DNA from 3 places in the Ruegeria sp. AL3 genome. Region 3 is predicted to be linked to each of the others. Evidence: riboswitches for the same ligand, from Rfam matches in the RefSeq annotation. Region 3 holds a riboswitch; each other region holds the start of a gene.

Region 1 (6,478 bases), on a different contig from region 3:
TGACCTTCGAACCGAACGCAGCTGCCCGCGCCACGGCAACCCCCTGACGTTGACCCCCGGACAGAGTTTCGACAGCCTGATTGATGTTTTGGATCGTCATAAGGCCCAACTCGCTCAGTTTGTCGCGGGCGAATTTCTCCATCGCCGGGCGGTCGAGCATTCGAAACCACGAGCCCAGCGGCCCCTTGCGGCGGATTTCGCGACCCATGAACATGTTGTCCGTAATTGACAGGGCAGGGGACATGGCAAGCGTTTGGTAGACGGTTTCAATACCAGCTTCGCGCGCGTCGATCGGGGAATGAAAATTTACTTTCCGACCTTCCAGCCAGACTTCGCCTTCATCCGGCATCACCGCGCCGGACACCGCCTTGATCAGTGTAGACTTGCCTGCCCCGTTGTCACCGATCACGGCCAGAATCTCGCCCGGCATCAAATCGAAATCGCACTGATCCAGCGCCGTCACCTTGCCGTAGCGCTTCACAAGGTTCCGTCCTTTGAGAATAGGTTCCATCAGGCTGCCACCTTTCTGATCCACTGGTCGACCGCGACCGCCGCGATGATAAGGATGCCGATCAACAGAAACGTCCATTGCGCGTCAGCGCCCAGCAACCGAAGCCCAAGCGTAAAGACGCCCACGATCAGGGCACCGAACAGCGACCCCAGAATAGACCCGCGGCCACCGAACAGGGATATGCCCCCGATCACAACCGCCGTTATGCTTTCTATATTGGCCAACTGGCCTGATGTCGGAGACACCGATCCGATCCGGCCGATCAAAGCCCAGCCCGCAAAGGCACAGATCAGCCCGGACAACATGTAAACGGACATAAGCGTTCGGTGCACATTGACACCTGACAACTCGGCAGCTTCCGGGTCATCTCCGACCGCGTAAACATGCCTGCCCCACGCGGTATGGCGCAGGGCGTATGCAAGCCCGAGGATCAGCGCCAGCATGAAGATCACCCCGACGGTAAACACAGCCCCGCCCACGTTGAACTTGGCCCCGAAAAGTTGCAGAATCGCGGCGTTTTCTTCGATCTCCTGTGACCGGATGGTTTCGTTCTGAGAATAGAGGAAGTTCGCCGCAAGAACGATTTGCCACATGCCAAGCGTCACGATGAACGGCGGCAGTTTGATGCGGCTGACCAGATATCCGTTCACCGCGCCGATTGCGGTTCCAACGAAAAGGCCGCAAACGATTGCGACCGTTGGTGGCAGCCCATATCGGAAGGTGAACTGTCCCATGACAACCGACGACATCACCATGATTGCTCCGACGCTCAGATCGATACCGGCGGTCAGGATGACGAGGCTTTGCGCCGCCGCCACGATCCCGACGATCTGAACCTGTTGCAGGATCAGGGTCAGCGCGAATGGCGAGAAGAACTTGGAGCCCAGCAAAGCCCCGAAAATGACGATGGCAGCCACTAGAACGATCAGCGGCACCAGAGAGGGGTTCACATGCAAAAAATGCTGAACCGTTCCGACAAACCCGCGGTGGTGATCGTCAAATTCAGCAATCTGTTCCGGGCTGCCTTTTGCAGCGGCTTCGAAGTCGTCTGATCGTCGTGAAGTATCGGACATAAAGGTTCCCCCAAAGCGTCAGGTTTCTGACGACTTTAGCAAGTTTTCGGGCGAATGGGTGGTTGGAAAAGCGGAAGGCCACCCTCTGCGGCCCCCCGGGTGGTCAGGTTAACCCCAGCAGAGGTCCATGCCTTCTTTGACCGAGATCGACTCGACGCCTTCGGCAGGCTTGTCCGTTACAAGCGCTACGCCGGTGTCAAAGAAATCCTTGCCAGGCGTGTTTTCAGGCTTCACGCCTTCGTCCGCCCATTTCTTGACGGCCTCAACACCCAGCGATGCCATCAACAGCGGGTATTGCTGCGACGTCGCGCCGATAACACCATCGGCAACGTTTTGGACACCCGGGCAGCCTCCGTCCACGGAAACGATGAGCACGTCATTTTCGCGCCCGATGGCTTTCAGCGCCTCGTAGGCACCTGCCGCGGCAGGTTCGTTGATGGTGTGAACAACGTTGATCGTGGGATCTTTGGCCAGAAGGTTTTCCATCGCGCGGCGACCACCTTCTTCGTTGCCGGCAGTGACATCACTTCCGACCAGTCGTGGGTCATCTTCATCACCGATTACGTTCGGGTCCGCCAGATCGACACCAAAGCCTTGCAGGAAACCCTGATTGCGCAGCACATCCACTGTCGGCTGACTGACGGCAAGATCCAGTGTCGCGATTTTGGCGTCGTTGGCCGCGTCGCCCAGCGTGGCTTTGGCCCATTGTCCAATCAGCAGCCCGGCAAGGAAATTGTCCGTGGCAAAGGTTGCGTCAGCCGAGTCAATGGGTTCCAGCGGCGTATCCAGAGCGATAACCAGAACACCTGCATCCCGCGCCTGCTTCACGGCCGGAACGATGGATGATGTGTCCGAGGCCGTCAGCAGAATGCCCTTGGCGCCGTCCAGAATGCAGGTCTCAATGGCTTGCACCTGCGTTTCATGGTCACCGTCAACTTTGCCTGCAAAGGCTTTGAGCGTCATTCCCAGCTCTTCCGCCTTCGCTGTCGCACCTTCCTTCATTTTGACAAAGAACGGGTTGGTGTCTGTCTTGGTGATCAGACAAACGGTTTCGCCTTCCGCCATTGCACTGCCAGCCATGGCAGTAACCCCGAGCGCAGCAGCACCCGCAAGTCTTGCAAGTTTCATCGATTATCCTCCCAGTTTTTCCTGTGCCGTACAGGGCACGAGGGCGATCAGGCAAAAACCCTGATCTCATAAGAAACAATCACAAGATTCGAAATTTGAGTCAATAAATAAATCACTCTTATTTATTATTGACAGGGCGGGCGGGCTTTCTCATTCTTCAGCAGGAAAGGGGTGGTCGTGCCGGAAAATTCATCTCGGAAAAATTCGATTGGCCTGCACGGGTCAGAGGTGCGCGGAACCAATCAAAGCGGGATGCGGGCCCGGAACGAACGGCTGGTGTTGTCGCTTGTCCGGCGTCATCAGGCTCTTGCTAAGTCCGAGATTGCGCGCATGACCGGACTGTCGGCGCAAACCGTTTCCGTCATCATGCGGCTGCTTGAGAAGGACGGTTTGCTTTTGCGCGGTGAGCCGGTCCGCGGGAAAGTCGGGCAACCTTCCGTTCCCATGCGCCTCAACCCGGATGGTGCGTTTTTCTTTGGGCTCAAGGTCGGACGCCGCAGTACCGAGCTGGTATTGACTGACTTTGTCGGAAATGTGCGGCAACGCGAGCGGCGAACCTATGACTATCCAACGCCAAAAGCCACTTTGGAGTTTTCTATACAGAGTCTGGGGAAAATGATGTCATCCATGTCGCCCGAGGCCAAAGGCAGGATTGCGGGTCTTGGAATTGCCATGCCGTTCTACCTGTGGGACTGGGCCCAGACCCTTCAGGTTCCTCAGGAAGAAATGGACCCGTGGCGCGTATCAGACCTGAAGGCTGACCTGGCTCGTCGCCTCGATATGCCGGTTTTTCTGCAAAATGACGCCACTGCGGCTTGTGGGGCGGAATTGGTATTTGGTCCGGCCGATGGACCAAGGGATTTCCTGTACTTCTATATCGGGTTTTTTATTGGCGGCGGTGTGGTTCTCAATGGTGCGATCTTTTCCGGGCGTGGAAACTCGGGCGCAATCGGCCCCCTGCCTGTACCGGATGGTGCGGGTGGTGTCAGACCGCTTATCGACGTGGCCAGCCTGTATGTTCTCGAGCGTGCAATCACCACAGCAGGGGTAACGTCGCATTCCATTTGGGAAACGACCCAGCGTTGGGATGTGCCAAAAATTCAACTGGAAAACTGGTTGAAACGGACGGCAAGCGGGATTGCTTATGCGATTGTCTCATCCTGTAGCCTGATAGATTTCGAATGCGTGAAGATTGACGGCTGGATGCCGCAGGACATCAAGGCGCGTTTGGTTGAAATGGTCGAAGACAAACTGTCCGAGCTGAACCTGACCGGTCTCGAGCACCCCGTGGTGCTGGCAGGGACCGTGGGCCCGGATGCACGCTCACTGGGCGCGGCAAGCCTGCCATTGTCGGAAAGGTATCTTTCAGAAGCTTAGATGTGAAATCACCCTGTTGCCTTGGATATTTCACAAACCGGTTCACTCTCGCAAACTGCCGAGCTCATAATTTTCGATGGCCGTAACACATTTTCGTTGACGGAAGGCTGAGTTGTCTGGCAAGCCGCTCGGCATGTCCGGTTCCGGGGCTTGCTCTGGAATCAATAGGGAATGCGGTGCGGGCTCAGGCCCAATTCCGCAACTGCACCCGCAACTGTAAGCGGCGAGCAGGGCTGAAACGCCACTGGGGTTTGCCCCGGGAAGGCCAGTCCAACGCTTTGACCCGCAAGTCAGGATACCTGCCGGACATGTGTCCTCATAAGGGGCACTCCTAATCGGCGACGGGATGTGCGTCGTACCAGGATGCCTGAAAGGGTGATTTGGCGTTGAATGTCCCGTAGTCAAAACGAATTTCGCGCCGGGATTGGCGCGACGGGACAAGGACGACTGTTCATGAAAACGCTGCTCAGCGCAGCCGTTGCCGCGGTGGCTCTTCCCGCCATCGCAGATGCGCATTTTCTTTTGGAATACACTACCGATACCATGATCCAGAAACCGGGCGATGTGCCGGTCAAGCTGATTTTCTGGCATCCGTTCGAGAACGGCCACGTCATGGATCTTGAAAAGCCGCAGGAATTCTATGTGATCCACAACGGTGAAAAGACCGATTTGCTGGACACGTTGGAACCTATCCGGTTCACCGGCGGGGAAAACGAGGGCGTGGCGTTCAAAGGCAGTGTCCCGGTCAAACGGTCGGGCGACTATGTGCTGGTGACGGTTCCTCAGCCTTATTACGAGGAATCCGAAGACATCTATATCCAACAGCTCACCAAAGCCTTCCTGAACCGCAACGAATTGCCGACCGACTGGATGAATCCCGTAGGTTTGCCGACCGAGATTATCCCGCTGAACAAGCCGACCAACATCATCGCGGGTTCGACTTTCACGGGCCGTGTGCTGGCTGATGGTCAGCCGGTTGCGGGGGTCGAAATCGAGATCGAGTACATGGCCGCCGAGCCCGACATGGAAAGTTCGGCCGCTTCTGCACCGAAAGTCTCTCCGATGCCGGGTGGTGCGGTGGTCGCCATATCTGACGACAACGGGTATTTTTCGTTCGGTGTTCCAAATGCCGGTTACTGGGGTTTCGCAGCACTTGGTTCCGGTCCGGCAACCGAACATGAGGGCAAAGAACTCAGCCAGGATGCGGTCATCTGGATTCGCGCCTGGGATCTGGAGTAACCCAAGATGCACATCGTCGACGGAGCCCTTTCCAACCCGGTTGTAATTGGCGGCGCCATAGCCGCCGCGGGCGGGATCGCCATGGGTCTCAGGTCTCTGGATCTTGATCGCATCCCCACTGCGGGCGTGCTGTCAGCCAGTTTCTTCGTGGCATCGTTGATCCACGTACCCATTGGTCCGTCGTCGGTCCATCTGATCCTCAACGGCATGGCCGGGCTGCTGCTTGGTTGGGCCGCATTCCCGGCTTTGTTCGTCGGGCTTTTGCTACAGGCGGTCTTTTTCGGCTTTGGCGGGTTGACGGTGTTGGGGATCAACACCGTCAACATCGCCTTTCCAGCTGTGGTGGCCGGAATGTTGTTCGGTCGTCTGATCGCGCGTGGAACGCCTTTGCAAGGTGCGATTTGGGGGGGCGTCGGCGGCGCATTTGCCATTGCGGCGACAACCGGCATGGTCGCGTTTTCCCTGGCGCTGTCGGGAGATGAATTTCTGCCTGCCGCCAGGCTTGTTTTCTTTGCCCATATTCCTGTCATGGCCATTGAGGCGATTTTGACCGGGTTCTCCGTGTTGTTGGCGCGCAAGGTCAAGCCCGAGCTGTTTATAAGGGAAGCAGCCACATGAAGCATCTGGTTGTCATATTGGCCGTGTGCTGCGCACCTGTGCCTGCCCTGGCGCACAAGGTCATAGCCGGCGTTTTCGAGTCGGGAGACGTCATCGAGGGCGAAATCGGCTTTTCCAACGGCGACATGGCAAGCGGCACCGAGGTCATTGTTACCGGCCTGGATGGGGCCGAGCTGGGTCGATCGGTCACGGATGCGGACGGTTTCTTTGTCTACACGCCGACCTCGGCCGTGGCGCACACCTTCTTTGCCGACCTTGGCGCCGGGCATGTGGCCGAAGTCACGATGCCTGCCGAAGATGTCGCGCGGATCATGGGCATTGCCGTGGCAGAAAACGGTGACTTATCTTCGGCTGCTGTGACGCAGGCCAGCGGTTCGGCGGCGTCTCTCAGCGCCGAAGAACAGCAGGTTATCGCCAAGGCCATACGTGACGAATTGCGCCCGCTCAGGCGCGAGATTGCGGCCTATCGCGAACAGAACGACCTGCAAACCATCCTTGGCGGGATTGGGTACATCGTTGGTCTGTTTGGTCT
Region 2 (6,478 bases), 900 kb from region 3:
GACAACGTCCAGATCGCGGCCTTCGTCCCACATGCAGGTGGTCATTGACATCATCGGTGTGATGCCTGAGCCAGCCGAGATAAACAGGAACTTGCGCGCATCGCTCAGTGCGTTGGTGAACAGGCCCGCAGGCCCAATGGCCTTGAGCCGCATGCCGGGTTGAAGATTGTCCAGCATCCAGCGCGTGCCGATACTGTCGGGTTGCGCTTTGGCGGTGATGGTGATCGACCGCGGCCGCGATGGCGACGATGAGATCGTGTAGGTGCGATACACGACTCCCCCGGGCTGGCCGGGCGCCGGAATCTCGAGCGTCAGGAACTGACCGGGGTGATAGGCGAACTGCGCCCCCGAGGGGGCTCGGAACGAAAAGCTGGCGGTGTTCGGCATCTCGGGCACGACCGAGACACATTCCAGCATCTCTCCATCCTGCCAAACGGCTGATGAAAGCGTGTCCAGATCTTTCATCAGACTTACTCCGCCGCCATGTAGTCAGGGGTCAGGCGGGCCGACACTGTGCTGCAATACCAATCCACGAATTGCAGTACGCCGGATTCCTGAATGGCTGAATACGGGCCGGGCACATAGGCCGGGCTGTTGATGCCCTGCTGGTTGTCCTCGACCACCTGACGGTCTTCGTCATTCGTGGCGACCCAGACTTCGGTCAGGCGTTTCACGTCGTAGTCAACGCCTTCAACCGCATCCTTGTTGACCAGCCATTTGGTCGTGACCTCGGTCTCTGTCGGGCTGATCGGCGTAACACGGAAAACAATCGAGTGATCGGCAAGAAAGTGGTTCCACGTGGTCGGATAGTGGAACTTCAAAAGCGATCCCGCATCCGCAAAGGGCGACCGGCCCAACCAGCGGCGCACGGCGGATTTCCCGTCCATCGTATAGCTCTCGGCGCCTTCTTTCAGCGGCATCCGCGCCAGACGGAATTGGCCGTCCTCGTGCAGATAGAACTGCGATGGCATACCCGCTGACTGGCACCTGTCGAAATGGGCTTGCATATAGGCTGGGGTTTCACCGCCTTCGATCCCCGTCACGCCCGGATCATCAGGGAAGGTCCGGCACAGCGCAGGGTGGTTGCCGCCGCAGTGATAGCACTCGCGATTGTTTTCCCAGACCAGTTTCCAGTTGCCGTTCTCGATGATCGAGCTTTCGAATGCGACCTTGGCATTCGCAAGATCATGCGGCTCAAGATACGGGCGCGCGATATTGGCAAACGTGTCAAAATCCGGGGCGACATCCGCCAGACAGATATAGACCAACCCGGCAAGCTCGCGGCAATGAACCGTCTTCAAACCATGCTGTCTGGGATCAAACTCCGGCCCCATGTCGCGGGCCCACAGCAAAGAGCCGTCAAGCTCGTAGGTCCATTGGTGATACGGGCAAACCAGCTTCGGCGCGTTGCCTTTTGCTGCCTTGCATATGATCGAGCCGCGATGGCGGCAGGTGTTGTGAAACGCCCGGATCTGGTTGTCGGCGCCGCGCACGATGATCACGCGATAGGCACCCACGTTGTACGTTACATAGTCGCCGGCTTTCACCAGTTCACAGGCCGGAATGGCAAAGAGCCATTCGCGATAGTGGATGGTTTCCAGGTCGGTCTGAAAGATCTCGGGGTCGGTGTAAAAGGCCCGTTCCAGAGCATAGCCCGGGATTCGACGCGCCAACAGGTTTTGGACATTGTTCACTTCTGGCTCTCCTGCCGCGCCCCGCGGCATTGCTTGGGCAGGTGACAGGGAGGAACCGTCCGGAGGCGCGCGAGGACCACGTCCGAAACCCGTGCCCCCACCGCCACCCGCGGTTTGACATATCTGCAAGGCTGGTTTCCGGACTTGAAAGGGGCTTGCACCCGGTTGCGACACCTTCCCGGGATCCTCGTCCCAGTGGTTGATTGTCGAACCTGACCTTCCTTACCGTTGCGGGGGCAGCGCCGGAATTCCACCGGCTTCCCAATTCTCCGCGGTCTGAGAATCAAACAGCGGCACCTCACGATGGCAGCCTACTTTCTACCTGCTTGGGCGCTGAAATGCTTGCGACATTTCCGGTTTCAAAACAGACATGGAAATTTTCCGGCTGAGTGGACGGCGCCGGGATCACGGTCCTTGGCACAGGGGCATGGCAAGCCCGCCAGCACGGCGTTCTGCAGGGGCCAGTGGGCTTTGCGATGGATGCGGCCACGTCTGACATCCGCGCCGTCAAATTGTCCCCCAGCCGTGACAGCGAAGGCCCGGCTGCTCTGCTCAGAAACGAAACGCTGCACGTCGCCTGAGCATGGCTGGAAAAGAGAGAGTCAGGCCAAGTGAAGGAGGTTTGCAGCAAACCCTTTTGGGTGAAGTTGATCCGTTTGGGATAGTGCTGGCTTGCCATGAGGCAGGTGAAGAAGGCGAATATCCGTCATGCGAGAGTTGTCAGTCCATCCTGTCAACGGACGGTAGAAAACCTCATTTTGTCCATAAAAAATTGTCTTTTTCGGGAAAAACCATTACGTTTTCCGAAAATGGTGGAAAACACCGGAGGCAGTAAGAGAGCAGATGCCAAAACCGAAAACAGGTGTTTTGCGGACAACAGTTCCTTCGCGCCTCATGGGAAAACGGGATGGTCTGTTTTTCCTCTGGGGGCAGATAGAACGCGCGCGCTTGAAGGTCGAGGGCGGCGAACGCGCCGAGGGCGCAGCCTCGGACGGGCCAAGGGCAAACACGGCCGGTGAGGTCAAGGGATCGACGACAGCATTGGTGGACGAGTTTATTTTCTACTGACTTTTGTGATGAAACCGGGTCTGACGGCCCTATTTCTTCTCGAAGAACAGGATGACTTCACCCAGACGGACGCCATAGCGTGAGACATACGCGCGGTTCAGCAGACGGTCGTCATCCAGCAGCCACATCCAGTCGTCGAATTTGACACGCATGGTCCCGTCCTTGATCGGCAGGTCGATCTTGTATTTCCAGTTGAACGTATCCCCGCGTTCAATCCCGCTGGCGGTGCCCAGCACGCCAGGCGCCGTACCGGTCCACGTATCCTCTCCGGTTTTGGTCAATGTCCAGATGCGTTGTTCCGTCGCGCCATCGTCGTAGACGAAGTCTTCGACCAGGGTCAGGGTTTCGCCGTCCCATGTTCCGTCGATATCAACCGTGAATCTGCGGGGGATATTTCCCAGAATATCCTGAAACTGACCGTAGGCTACTGTTTTACCCTCAAAAAACTCTTCCAGGTTCAACTGCCGGTCCGACAGAAACGTTTTTGGAACCTTCGGTTTGCTGGAGCAGGCCGCCAGAAGTGTAAGGCTTGCGATGGCAATGCAGGCGATGAAAGAGCGAAAGGTGATCATTGCAACGGCTTCCCTTCCGAAGTCGCGTCATACCCGTTTGACCCACTTGGATGCATCGGTTTCGATCTGGGGCTTGGACGCATTGTGGCGATCAGTTCCGCGACCTTGACGCCAAACTTGCGCATCTCGGACCGATTCATGATGACGCCGGTTTCTGTCAGGTACATCCAATCGGTGACATCCAGTGTGTGTCCACCAGCGTCATCTGGCAGAATGATACGATAGGTCAGTTTTACCGTGGACCCCGAGATGATGCCCCGACCTTCGCCCACGATATCATCCGCCATTGCCGTGAATGTGTTGCCAGTTCCCAGCGTCAGGTACCATTTGCGAGTCATCTGTTTTCCGTTGGAATAGGTGAAGTACTCGGTCAGCGTGCCCGAGTTGCCTTGCCATTCGCCGGACATGCGCGCGACAAAGCTGTTCGACATTTTGCCGTTGGGGCCATAGATCAGGCCTTCGGACAAGATCTCTCCGTTCAGGTGTTTTTTCAGCGAAAAATTTGGCCCGGTGCCACTGTAATCGGACGGCGATTGCGCGCGAAAGCTCAGCAGCCTTGCACGGATGAAGACGGCGGTCAGAAGGACCAGAAGGATGATGCTGAAAGCGTTCATTTGCTTGTGACCTCGGTGGGCAGGGTCAACACCATCCCGAACGCTCCGACTTTCAGGATGCAGGGCAGCACCGCATAGGCAAGATTGAGTGTATCCAGAGCCTGTGCTGAATTGGTTTGACCGGGGGTGAAACCGCTGCGTTCCAGCAGCGGCAGAGTGAAAAAGGCAGCCAGGGCGAGGCCCAGTTTGCCAGCGAAGGACCAGATGCCAAACGCGGCTGATGCGTTCAGCCCGGCCCGGGTAAGCACGATCGAGAACATCGCAGGCAACACGACCATATCCGCGCCCAACGCCGCGCCCGAGGCGAGACAGATCATTGCAAAACCCGCAAGGTTTCCTGAACTCAGTGTGGCAGCGCCGATAAAGCCGGCGATCGAGAGCGGCATGGCGATAATCAGAGTCTGTTTCGGGCCAATTTTGTTACTGAGCTTTGCCCAGAGCGGAACGCTCGCGCCTGCGCTCAGGAAGAACAGGATCAACAAAGGACCCGCCTTGCCCGGCAGTTGCAGCCGGTCTTCCACAAAAAACAGAAACAGGGTGGAGGTTATGGCAACCGGGAGGCTGTTGACCAAAGCCAGCGCAAGAAGGCGCAAGCCACCGGCCTGACCCAGACCCGCAAAGGACAGGCCTGATCCGGTGATCGGTCTGCGTCGCCAGATCGGGATCGTCAGTATCAGGGTCAGAACGGACAGCAGCCCAAGAAACGCGCCGAATGCGGGGTAGCCTTGGGAGTGTGCCCCGAAAGCAACCAACAGGGCCGGAGCGCTGGCTGCGATGACCACTCCGGTCAACTGCCCGCCTTCACGATAGGCGGCCAGTGTCATCAGCTCTTTCGGATCGGTTCGCTTCGCCAGAGTTGCGCTGCGACCATACAGAAGGATGGTTCCCAGGCTGTATGCCGAGAACAGCAAGATCAGGATCGCGACCAGTTCCGGCACGCTGGCACCCTGCGGCAGATTGAAAAGCAGGGGAAACCCGATCGCCAGCCCCAAAGCCGCCATCGCGGCAAATGCAAGCTGGCCGCCGGGCCATCGGTCGATTGCCCAACCGATCAGCGGATCCTGCACCAGATCCACCAAACGGATCACCAGCAGCACCGTACCAATGACCCCAAGGCCAATACCCAGGTTCACGGCTGCAAAGCGCGGCAAGTGGATATAAAGCGGGATACCCGCCGCAGCGAGCATCAGCGCATAGAGACTGACCCGGGGATACAGCATCACCGCCCCTGTAGCCTGCGCGTGAAGGACGCGGACCGCGTGTTGTCTCCCAGAAATACAGACATGAAACTGCGCTTGATGCCCGGATGCGCCATGGTGCACGTCTTTTGCCCGTTCAACCAGAAACTGACCTTGTCGGGACCATCAGAAACCGCCAGATAGCTGTCCCCTTTTGCCACGGCTTTGAAACACCGGTTCAGTTGGTCGCGAACCGGTGCTGAACGGCCGATGCGGTCCATCTCGTCAAGCGTCGAATTGACCAACGCTTTCTTCTTGATGTTCTTGCGATAAGTCAGTTGCAGGGCGATATCTTCGCTCCAACTGAACGGCGCACCTTTGGGCGTATAGAGTTTGGCGTCATAGATCGGCAAACCCAGATACCGGAACGTCGCGGTTCCGCGCAGTTGGGCACCGTTCAGTTCTTCCGTGACCGGCGATGCGATCAGCCCATTGGGGATCAGCAAGGAAAGTGCAAGAAACGCTGTGCGCCATATCGCCTTATTCTGCGGCAACAGATAGGGCCGGGTCTTTCCCAAGAATGCCATTATCAGCTCCGATGGTTTGCGGGGCACCATTTATTCGAGCAACGACATGCATCGCGCTGGCTATCCCGTCTTCGTGAAATCCGTGCCGGTTGTAAGCACCGGCAAACCAGGTTCGGTTCTGTCCCTGCATCTCGCGGATTTGCCCTTGCGCCTTCAGCGCGGCCTTGTCGAAGACCGGATGGGCAAATTCGACTTTGTCATAGATCTTTTCCGCGGGAATTTCTGATGAAGCGTTCAGCGTTACAAACAGCGGGTCACTGTCCGGAATGTTCTGAAGCCGGTTCATCCAGTAGGTTACCCCCACGTCTCCGGCTTGCGAACGATAGGTCCAGCTTGACCAGCAGGCGCGCCGCTTTGGCATCTGACCTGGGTCACAATGCAATATGGCCATATTGGGCTGGTAGCGGATTGCGCCCAATGCAGCGGCTTCCGCGGGGGTCGCGCCATCACCTAAAATGGCAAGCGACTGGTCCGAATGGGTGGCCAGGATGATTTCATCGAACTGATCCACGGCGCCCTGGCTGTGGATGGTGATGCCCATCTCGTCACGGGATATATTCTGAACGGGGCTGGCCAGACGTATTTCTGCCCCCCGCGCACGAAGGGCTGCGTCGATCCGGCGGACATACTCTATGCTGCCGCCTTTGACCGTGTACCATTGATGCTGGTTTGCGCGACCACTTGCCAGCAAAGCGTGATTGCGGAAAAACTGTACCAAAGAGCGTGCGGGGAACTGATCCACGAACTCGACCGGCGTGGACCAGA
Region 3 (6,478 bases):
AAAGACAGCACCACCAGATCCGCCGGGCTCTGGCCCAGATCGGTCGGGGTCTCGGTTTCCTCGAGCCCGTGGCTTTCGCGAAAGACGACGTGCATGGCTTACTCGGCAGCCTCACGCACACCCACGAGGATTTCGCGGATTTCCGCCTCTTTGATATCGTCATGCTCGGCGATCACCACCAGGCGCGAGCGGCGATCCTCGCCGGGTTCCCACGGGCGGTCGTACTGGTGACGCACGCGCGCGCCCACCGCCTGAACCAGCAGGCGCATGGGCTTGCCCTGAACGGCGGCATAGCCTTTGACGCGCAGGATGTTCAGTTCATTGGCCAGACGTTCGATATTTGCGACCAGTTGGGCCGGATCGGTCTGCTCGGGCAGCTCGACGATGATGCTTTCGAAATCGTCATGCTCGTGATCGTGATGGCCGTCGTGATGCGAGGGCCGGGCGTCCATGTCATCCTCGGCGGCGGCCTCCAAACCCAATACGACGCGCACGTCCACGGCACCTTCGGCCACTTCGACGACGGGCAGGGGGCGTGGCGCCTCGGCGGCGATAATCTCGCGCGCCTTGGCCACGCCTTCGGGGCCTGCCAGGTCGGGCTTGGTCAGCAGGATGATGTCAGCGCACGAGATCTGATCCTCGAACACTTCGGACAGGGGCGTTTCGTGATCGATCGAGTCATCGGCCATGCGCTGGGCATCCACCGCTTCGACATTGGGCGCGAAGCGACCGGCGGCCACCGCCTCGGCATCGGCCAAGGCGATCACGCCGTCCACGGTGATCTTCGAGCGGATGTCGGGCCAGTCGAACGCCTTGAGCAGCGGTTTCGGCAGGGCCAGACCGCTGGTTTCGATCAGGATGTGATCCGGGCGTGGCTCCAACGCCATCAGGGCCTCGATGGTGGGAATGAAATCATCTGCCACGGTGCAACAGATGCAGCCATTGGCCAGTTCCATGATGTTTTCCGCCGGGCAATCAGGAATGGCGCAGGATTTCAGGATGTCGCCATCGACGCCTACATCGCCGAACTCGTTGACCACGACAGCAAGTCGCTTGCCCTGTGGGTTCTGCATCAGGTGACGCACCAAAGTGGTCTTGCCCGATCCCAGAAAGCCGGTGATCACTGTGACGGGGAGTTTTTCGAGGTTCGACATGTCAGGCTCCAATGGGGGGAATGCGCGAGGCACAGTTCTTGCGAAAATGTTCGGGGCGTTCGCGCCATTTCACCAAACCATCTTCGGTGGCCAGATACTTGGTCGCGCCGTCGACGATGACGTCGACATGATCTGTTTCGTTCAGGTTTTCATACACGAAGGTCCAGCGGCCCGGCCCGCGCAACACGATCGAACAGCCTTGATCACAGTTTGACAGGCATTCAACGGCTTTCAGGGTGACACCGTCGGGCAGGTCCGCCTGTTCCAGAGCCTTGTGTAACAAAGCGCCCGGGCGTTGCGTGTCATCTTCCACAGGCAGGCCGCGACGGCAGGTGGTACAGACCAGCAACTCGACTGGTGCGGTATCGGTCATGTCTCTCATCCCCCCAAATCCTCTTCGCGGGGGACGGGGTTTCATGCGGGCCACGAATGGTCATGGACCCGACACCGGAACACCCCGCCCGGTTTCAACTTCGGTTGTTGGCAGGTCTCCCGGCTTGCGGATGCCAGAGGCGGGCCTCTGTCGGATGTCCCGCCTTCCCGGCTTTTGGGCCAGTGGCATTGGGCATCCTCTCCGTTCACGGTCGCGGGGGCGGCTGCGTTTGGCGGCAAGACCGTTGACGCATTCCCTTTTCATCGGCTGTCACCGACACCAACGAAAGGGACATGCGGCACCGCTGGCCTGCTTGTCAAGCGAGTCGCGCGCAACAATGATGCAGAGGCATGGAAAGCGACCTGTGGGCGTCGATGGGCGGCATGGCGTGCCGGGACCCAGCCTGAGATGGGCCGGGCGACGAACAGTATGTTAGCAAGGGGCGTAGACTATGGTGAACGGGTGCCTTGACTGAACCTGTCCCGATGATGGGAAAAGACCACCGAACACCGCAGATCCTCTTGCGCTAATAGATGACGTTTATCATGAGCAGGGAGACGACCAGAAACAGCGCCGTCATTATTCCGCCGGAGCGGACGAAATCCATCACCTTGTATCCGGCCGGACCCATGATCAACGCGTTTACCTGATGGGTTGGGATGATGAAGCTGTTCGAGGTCGATATGGCGACCGTCAGGGCAAAGACGGCCGGGTTTCCACCCGCCGCCACCGCAATCGATACCGCCAGAGGCACCAGCAGGACCGTGGCCCCCACATTGGACATGACCAAGGAAAAGGCCGTCGCCAGAATGGCGATGCCGGTTTGCAGCGACCAGAGCGGCCAGCCGTCCAGAATTATCATGATCTGCTGGGCGATCCACGCGGCCGTGCCTGTGTTCTGCACGGCTTGTCCCAAAGGTATGAGGCAGGCGAGCAGGAATACGGTGTTCCATCCGACCGCGCGGTACGCCTCGTCCACGCTGAGCACACGGGTCAGCATCATGCCCACCGCGCCGGTAAGAAGACAGAGTGAAAGCCGGACGTCCGTGAACAGGATCAACGACAGCGAAATGGCGAAGAATGCCAGGGCCCAGCCGACTTTTTGCGGCCTCAGCTCGTCCTGAGGAAAGTCTGTCGTCACAACGACGAAATCCGGATCTCGTTTGATCCGCATCAGGTTGTCCCATCTGGTATGGGCCACAAGCATGTCGCCCGCCTGAAACTTTTCGAGCCCGATCTGAGTGGATTCGTGATCCTCGGTCTCGACATGGCTCAGCGTCTCTTCGCCGCGGTGAATGGCCAGCAGCGACATCCCGTAGGTCTTGCGAAACAAAAGCTCGCGGGGGCATTTGCCGATCAGATTGCTGTCAGGCGTGATGACCACCTCGGCCACGCCTGCATTGGTTGGGGCGAACTCTTCGACGAAAATGTCCAAGTCCGGAAGAACGGTCAGCCCGTATTTCTCGGCGAACTTCTCGACCTCCCAACGGCGGCCGACGATGGCCAGCCGACACGGCGCTGCAATTTCCGCTGTCAAAACCTGAACCATCGAGGTTTTGCCGCGATAGAAGGTTGAAATGATGTACAGGTGGTTTTCGTGGTTGATGTCGGCCAGAATCTCGCCGACCAGGGGGCTGTCCTCGGGCACCACGACTTCGAACACATCAGCTTTGAGGCCATAGACCCTTTGCAGGTATTCCTGTGTCCCTTGTCCGGTACCCGTATTGTCAGGTCCTTCAGCCTCGGGTAAAACCCAGCGTCCTAACAGCAGAAAGTAACCAATTCCCGTCAGGATCAGAACCGCACCGATCGGCGTGACCGAGAACAGGCCGAAGGGCTCCATTTTCTGAGAGGCCGGCAGACTGTCATTTGCCGTCAGGATCAGATCGTTCAGCAGGATTAGAGGAGACGACCCGACCATCGTCATTGTGCCGCCCAAAATGGCGCAGAATCCCATTGGCATGAGCAGACGCGACAGCGGTATGCCTGACCGTGTGGAAATTCGGCTGACAACCGGCAGAAACAGAGCAGCGGCGCCGACATTCTGCATGAACGAGGATATGACGCCAACGGTGCCGGAAATGATTGGTACAACCCTGCCTTCGGATTTGCCGCCGTATTTGAGTATGACGGCAGCCACCTTGTTCATGATCCCCGTCTTGTCCAGACCGGCCCCGACGATCATGACCGCAATGATCGAGATGACGGCATTGGATGCGAAGCCGTCGAACAGAAGGGTGACATCCGCCAGATTTTCCAGCCCGGGCGCGTAGCTGAGCAAGCCTATGAGAACCAGAACCAATATGGCGGAAAGGTCGATCCTTATGATCTCGGAAACGAACAGAAAAACGGTGAAAGCCAGAAGGGTGCAAACGACCCCCATCTCGAAGGTAAAGGCAATATGTTCCACAATACGTCCAGAACTTTTTCTTTGTTAGAGTCCTAGTTCATCCCTCCCGACTTGTCATGAAGTTTCGTTTTTCGGCGGTGCTGAGACATAATGTTGCTCAATGGTTGCTGTGGGAGCAATGCTTTCGGGAACCCCGTTTGACGAACACGTCAGAAAGAAGGATTGACCAAATTGCATGAAGAAACCAGCACGTTTCGTACCGGCGCGATGCCGTTCCAACAAGGTCGAAGCAGCACAGGTAATGGCAAGTCAATTCCAGCCACGAACAACAGACAATCCGACAGCTTTGTTTGCAGTACCATTCTGCCGCCGCCTGAACCGGGCAAAGGGCCGGCTTGGCCGTCCCTGATCGCAAACTGCCCACAAGAATGGTTTACACCTAAACGGGCCGGACAAATAATTCAGGTCACCAATTCTGATCATTTCGAGGTGAAGATGCCAAGGAAGTACGGCGGGGTGTTGCCTAAACGCAAGCTGGCGGCATATGCCCAGAATGCTCGCAGTCGGATGGAACAGAACAAGATCGCAACACGAAAAATCCAATAGTTGGTTGGATATTGAACCTCGAGGAGGGAAAAAGTACCGCAAGTCGTTGGAGGTATTGGAGGCGAGTACCGGAATCGAACCGGTGTACACGGATTTGCAATCCGCTGCGTCACCACTCCGCCAACTCGCCTTTTCAAGTAAAATCAAATACTTGCCGTGGTGTGCGTGGGGTTTTAGCAGCTTTCCCAAGGGGCGTCCAGAGGATTGCGCGCATTTTTGACGACCAGATTGAAATTTGCCGAAGCCCGCAACCGCAAACGCACAGGTGCAAGGGGGTTGCGTCAACAGGGCCGTTGCTGGGCGTTTCAGGATGTGGCAAAAGCCGGGTAACTTTGGGAATGACTCGAGAGATCCTATGACAGATTTCGCTGCCCGGCGCCGCACTATGGTTGATACGCAAATCCGGCCTTCGGATGTTACAAAGTTCCCGATCATTGAGGCGATGTTGAACGTCCCGCGCGAAAACTTCGTGCCTGACGCACAGCGTGAGGCCGCCTATGCCGACAGTGTGATCGATCTGGGCAACGGGCGCTGTATGCTCGAACCGAGAACGCTTGCTAAAATGCTGGATGCGCTCAACATTTCGAACGACGAGATGATTCTCGATATCGGTCCGGCGACGGGGTATTCCACTGCGGTTGCCGCGCGTATGGCGCAGTTGGTTGTTGGTGTGGAAAGCGACGACTCGCTGGCGTCCGAGGCGCAAAGCCTATTGGCTGAGGCCGATGTGGACAATGCCATTATCCACGTCGGTCCTTTGGAGCAGGGTGCGGCTGAGCACGGCCCTTACGATGCGATCATGGTGCAGGGCGGTGTTGAACGGATTCCCAACGCCCTGTTGGATCAGCTCAAGGAACATGGCCGGATTGCATGCCTGTTTGTTGAAGGCAATCTTGGAACTGTGCGGATCGGTCGAAAGACCGGAGGCCGGGTCAGCTGGAGGGATGCCTTCAACGCCAGTGCACCGATACTAGAGAGCTTTTCGGCGGAGTGTGCATTTTCGCTATAGTTCGCCGATAGATTCTGCTGGCGCCTTGATTAGTTGAAAAGAAGACCGCAAACTGCCTTCAGGGCAGTGTAATTTCGTTTGAGAGGATTTCGGTATGCGTGGTTCAGCGACAGGCAAGCTGGTCAGGGCATTCGCAGTGACCGCAGGACTTGCCATCAGCGTTATGCCAGGGCGTCCGGCGTGGGCTGACAACATAACAGACGCCTTCATCGGCGCGTATAATACAAGCGGCTTGCTGGAGCAGAACCGGGCGCTGCTGCGCGCGGCAGATGAAGACGTGGCAATCGCGCTTTCCGCATTGCGGCCAATCATCAACTGGACTGTACAGGTCAGCCAGGATTATACTCAGTCTCGGACCAACAATGTGGTCACAACGACCGAGCCGTCCCGGTTTTTCACCGGGCTGAGGCTTTCCCAGCTTCTGTATGATGGTGGCGCCTCGGTTCTGGGCAAACAATCGGCGCAGGAAACGGTTCTGTCGACCAGACAAACCCTGATCGACATTGAGCAACAGGTGCTTATCCGCGCTGCAAATGCTTACCTGGGCGTTCTGCTACAGGAAGAAACAGTCGCAATTCGCCAGAACAACGTGGATGTTTCGGCGGAAGAGCTTCGCGCATCGAATGATCGCTTCGAGGTTGGCGAAGTGACGCGCACGGACGTGGCGCTTTCCGAAGCGCAGTTGGCAAGTTCTCAAGCTGATCTGGCTGTCGCTCGTGGTGAACTGAGCATCGCGCAGGCTGAGTATGTCAATGCGGTCGGCAAGGCGCCAGGGAGGACGGCCGGTCAACCCAGCCTGCCCAATCTTCCACGGAGCGAGGCAGAAGCGATCAGCCTCGCGCAACGCAACCACCCGGCGATTCTGTCGGCGCAGCATCAGGTCCGCGCTTTTGATCTGATTGTACAGCAGCAGCGGGCCAACCTTGGGCCGAATGTCAGTTTGAATGCTGATGCGGGTGTGCGTGAAAGTTATGACAACAACGACT

Evidence for each region. A riboswitch is a leader RNA that binds a small molecule or an ion and turns the genes downstream of it on or off. The one in region 3 is predicted to bind cobalamin.
Region 1: linked by a shared signal. The riboswitch ahead of ACR3E6_RS19680 (DUF4198 domain-containing protein) and the one ahead of ACR3E6_RS10695 (DUF1636 family protein) in region 3 are both predicted to bind cobalamin.
Region 2: linked by a shared signal. The riboswitch ahead of ACR3E6_RS06040 (aromatic ring-hydroxylating oxygenase subunit alpha) and the one ahead of ACR3E6_RS10695 (DUF1636 family protein) in region 3 are both predicted to bind cobalamin.

What each region holds. Positions count from the first base shown of each region.
Region 1 is NZ_JBQFJG010000002.1:710,085-716,562, forward strand. It holds gene ACR3E6_RS19660 (ATP-binding cassette domain-containing protein) at 1-511, opposite strand, end outside; gene ACR3E6_RS19665 (ABC transporter permease) at 511-1,584, opposite strand; gene ACR3E6_RS19670 (sugar ABC transporter substrate-binding protein) at 1,693-2,712, opposite strand; gene ACR3E6_RS19675 (ROK family transcriptional regulator) at 2,965-4,089, shown strand; cobalamin riboswitch at 4,211-4,410, shown strand; gene ACR3E6_RS19680 (DUF4198 domain-containing protein) at 4,543-5,328, shown strand; gene cbiM (cobalt transporter CbiM) at 5,335-5,946, shown strand; gene ACR3E6_RS19690 (cobalt ABC transporter permease) at 5,943-6,478, shown strand, end outside.
Region 2 is NZ_JBQFJG010000001.1:1,203,823-1,210,300, forward strand. It holds gene ACR3E6_RS06035 (FAD-binding oxidoreductase) at 1-465, opposite strand, end outside; gene ACR3E6_RS06040 (aromatic ring-hydroxylating oxygenase subunit alpha) at 471-1,724, opposite strand; cobalamin riboswitch at 1,807-2,010, opposite strand; partial or broken gene ACR3E6_RS06045 (IS5/IS1182 family transposase) at 2,084-2,236, shown strand; gene ACR3E6_RS06050 (hypothetical protein) at 2,278-2,529, shown strand; gene ACR3E6_RS06055 (hypothetical protein) at 2,538-2,762, shown strand; gene ACR3E6_RS06060 (DUF3833 family protein) at 2,792-3,334, opposite strand; gene ACR3E6_RS06065 (DUF3833 domain-containing protein) at 3,331-3,948, opposite strand; gene ACR3E6_RS06070 (MFS transporter) at 3,945-5,168, opposite strand; gene ACR3E6_RS06075 (chalcone isomerase family protein) at 5,168-5,713, opposite strand; gene ACR3E6_RS06080 (NAD(P)/FAD-dependent oxidoreductase) at 5,667-6,478, opposite strand, start outside.
Region 3 is NZ_JBQFJG010000001.1:2,104,507-2,110,984, forward strand. It holds gene cobN (cobaltochelatase subunit CobN) at 1-95, opposite strand, end outside; gene cobW (cobalamin biosynthesis protein CobW) at 99-1,154, opposite strand; gene ACR3E6_RS10695 (DUF1636 family protein) at 1,156-1,527, opposite strand; cobalamin riboswitch at 1,620-1,826, opposite strand; gene ACR3E6_RS10700 (SLC13 family permease) at 2,054-3,910, opposite strand; gene ACR3E6_RS10705 (hypothetical protein) at 4,100-4,483, shown strand; tRNA gene ACR3E6_RS10710 (tRNA-Cys) at 4,540-4,613, opposite strand; gene ACR3E6_RS10715 (protein-L-isoaspartate O-methyltransferase family protein) at 4,839-5,492, shown strand; gene ACR3E6_RS10720 (TolC family outer membrane protein) at 5,587-6,478, shown strand, end outside.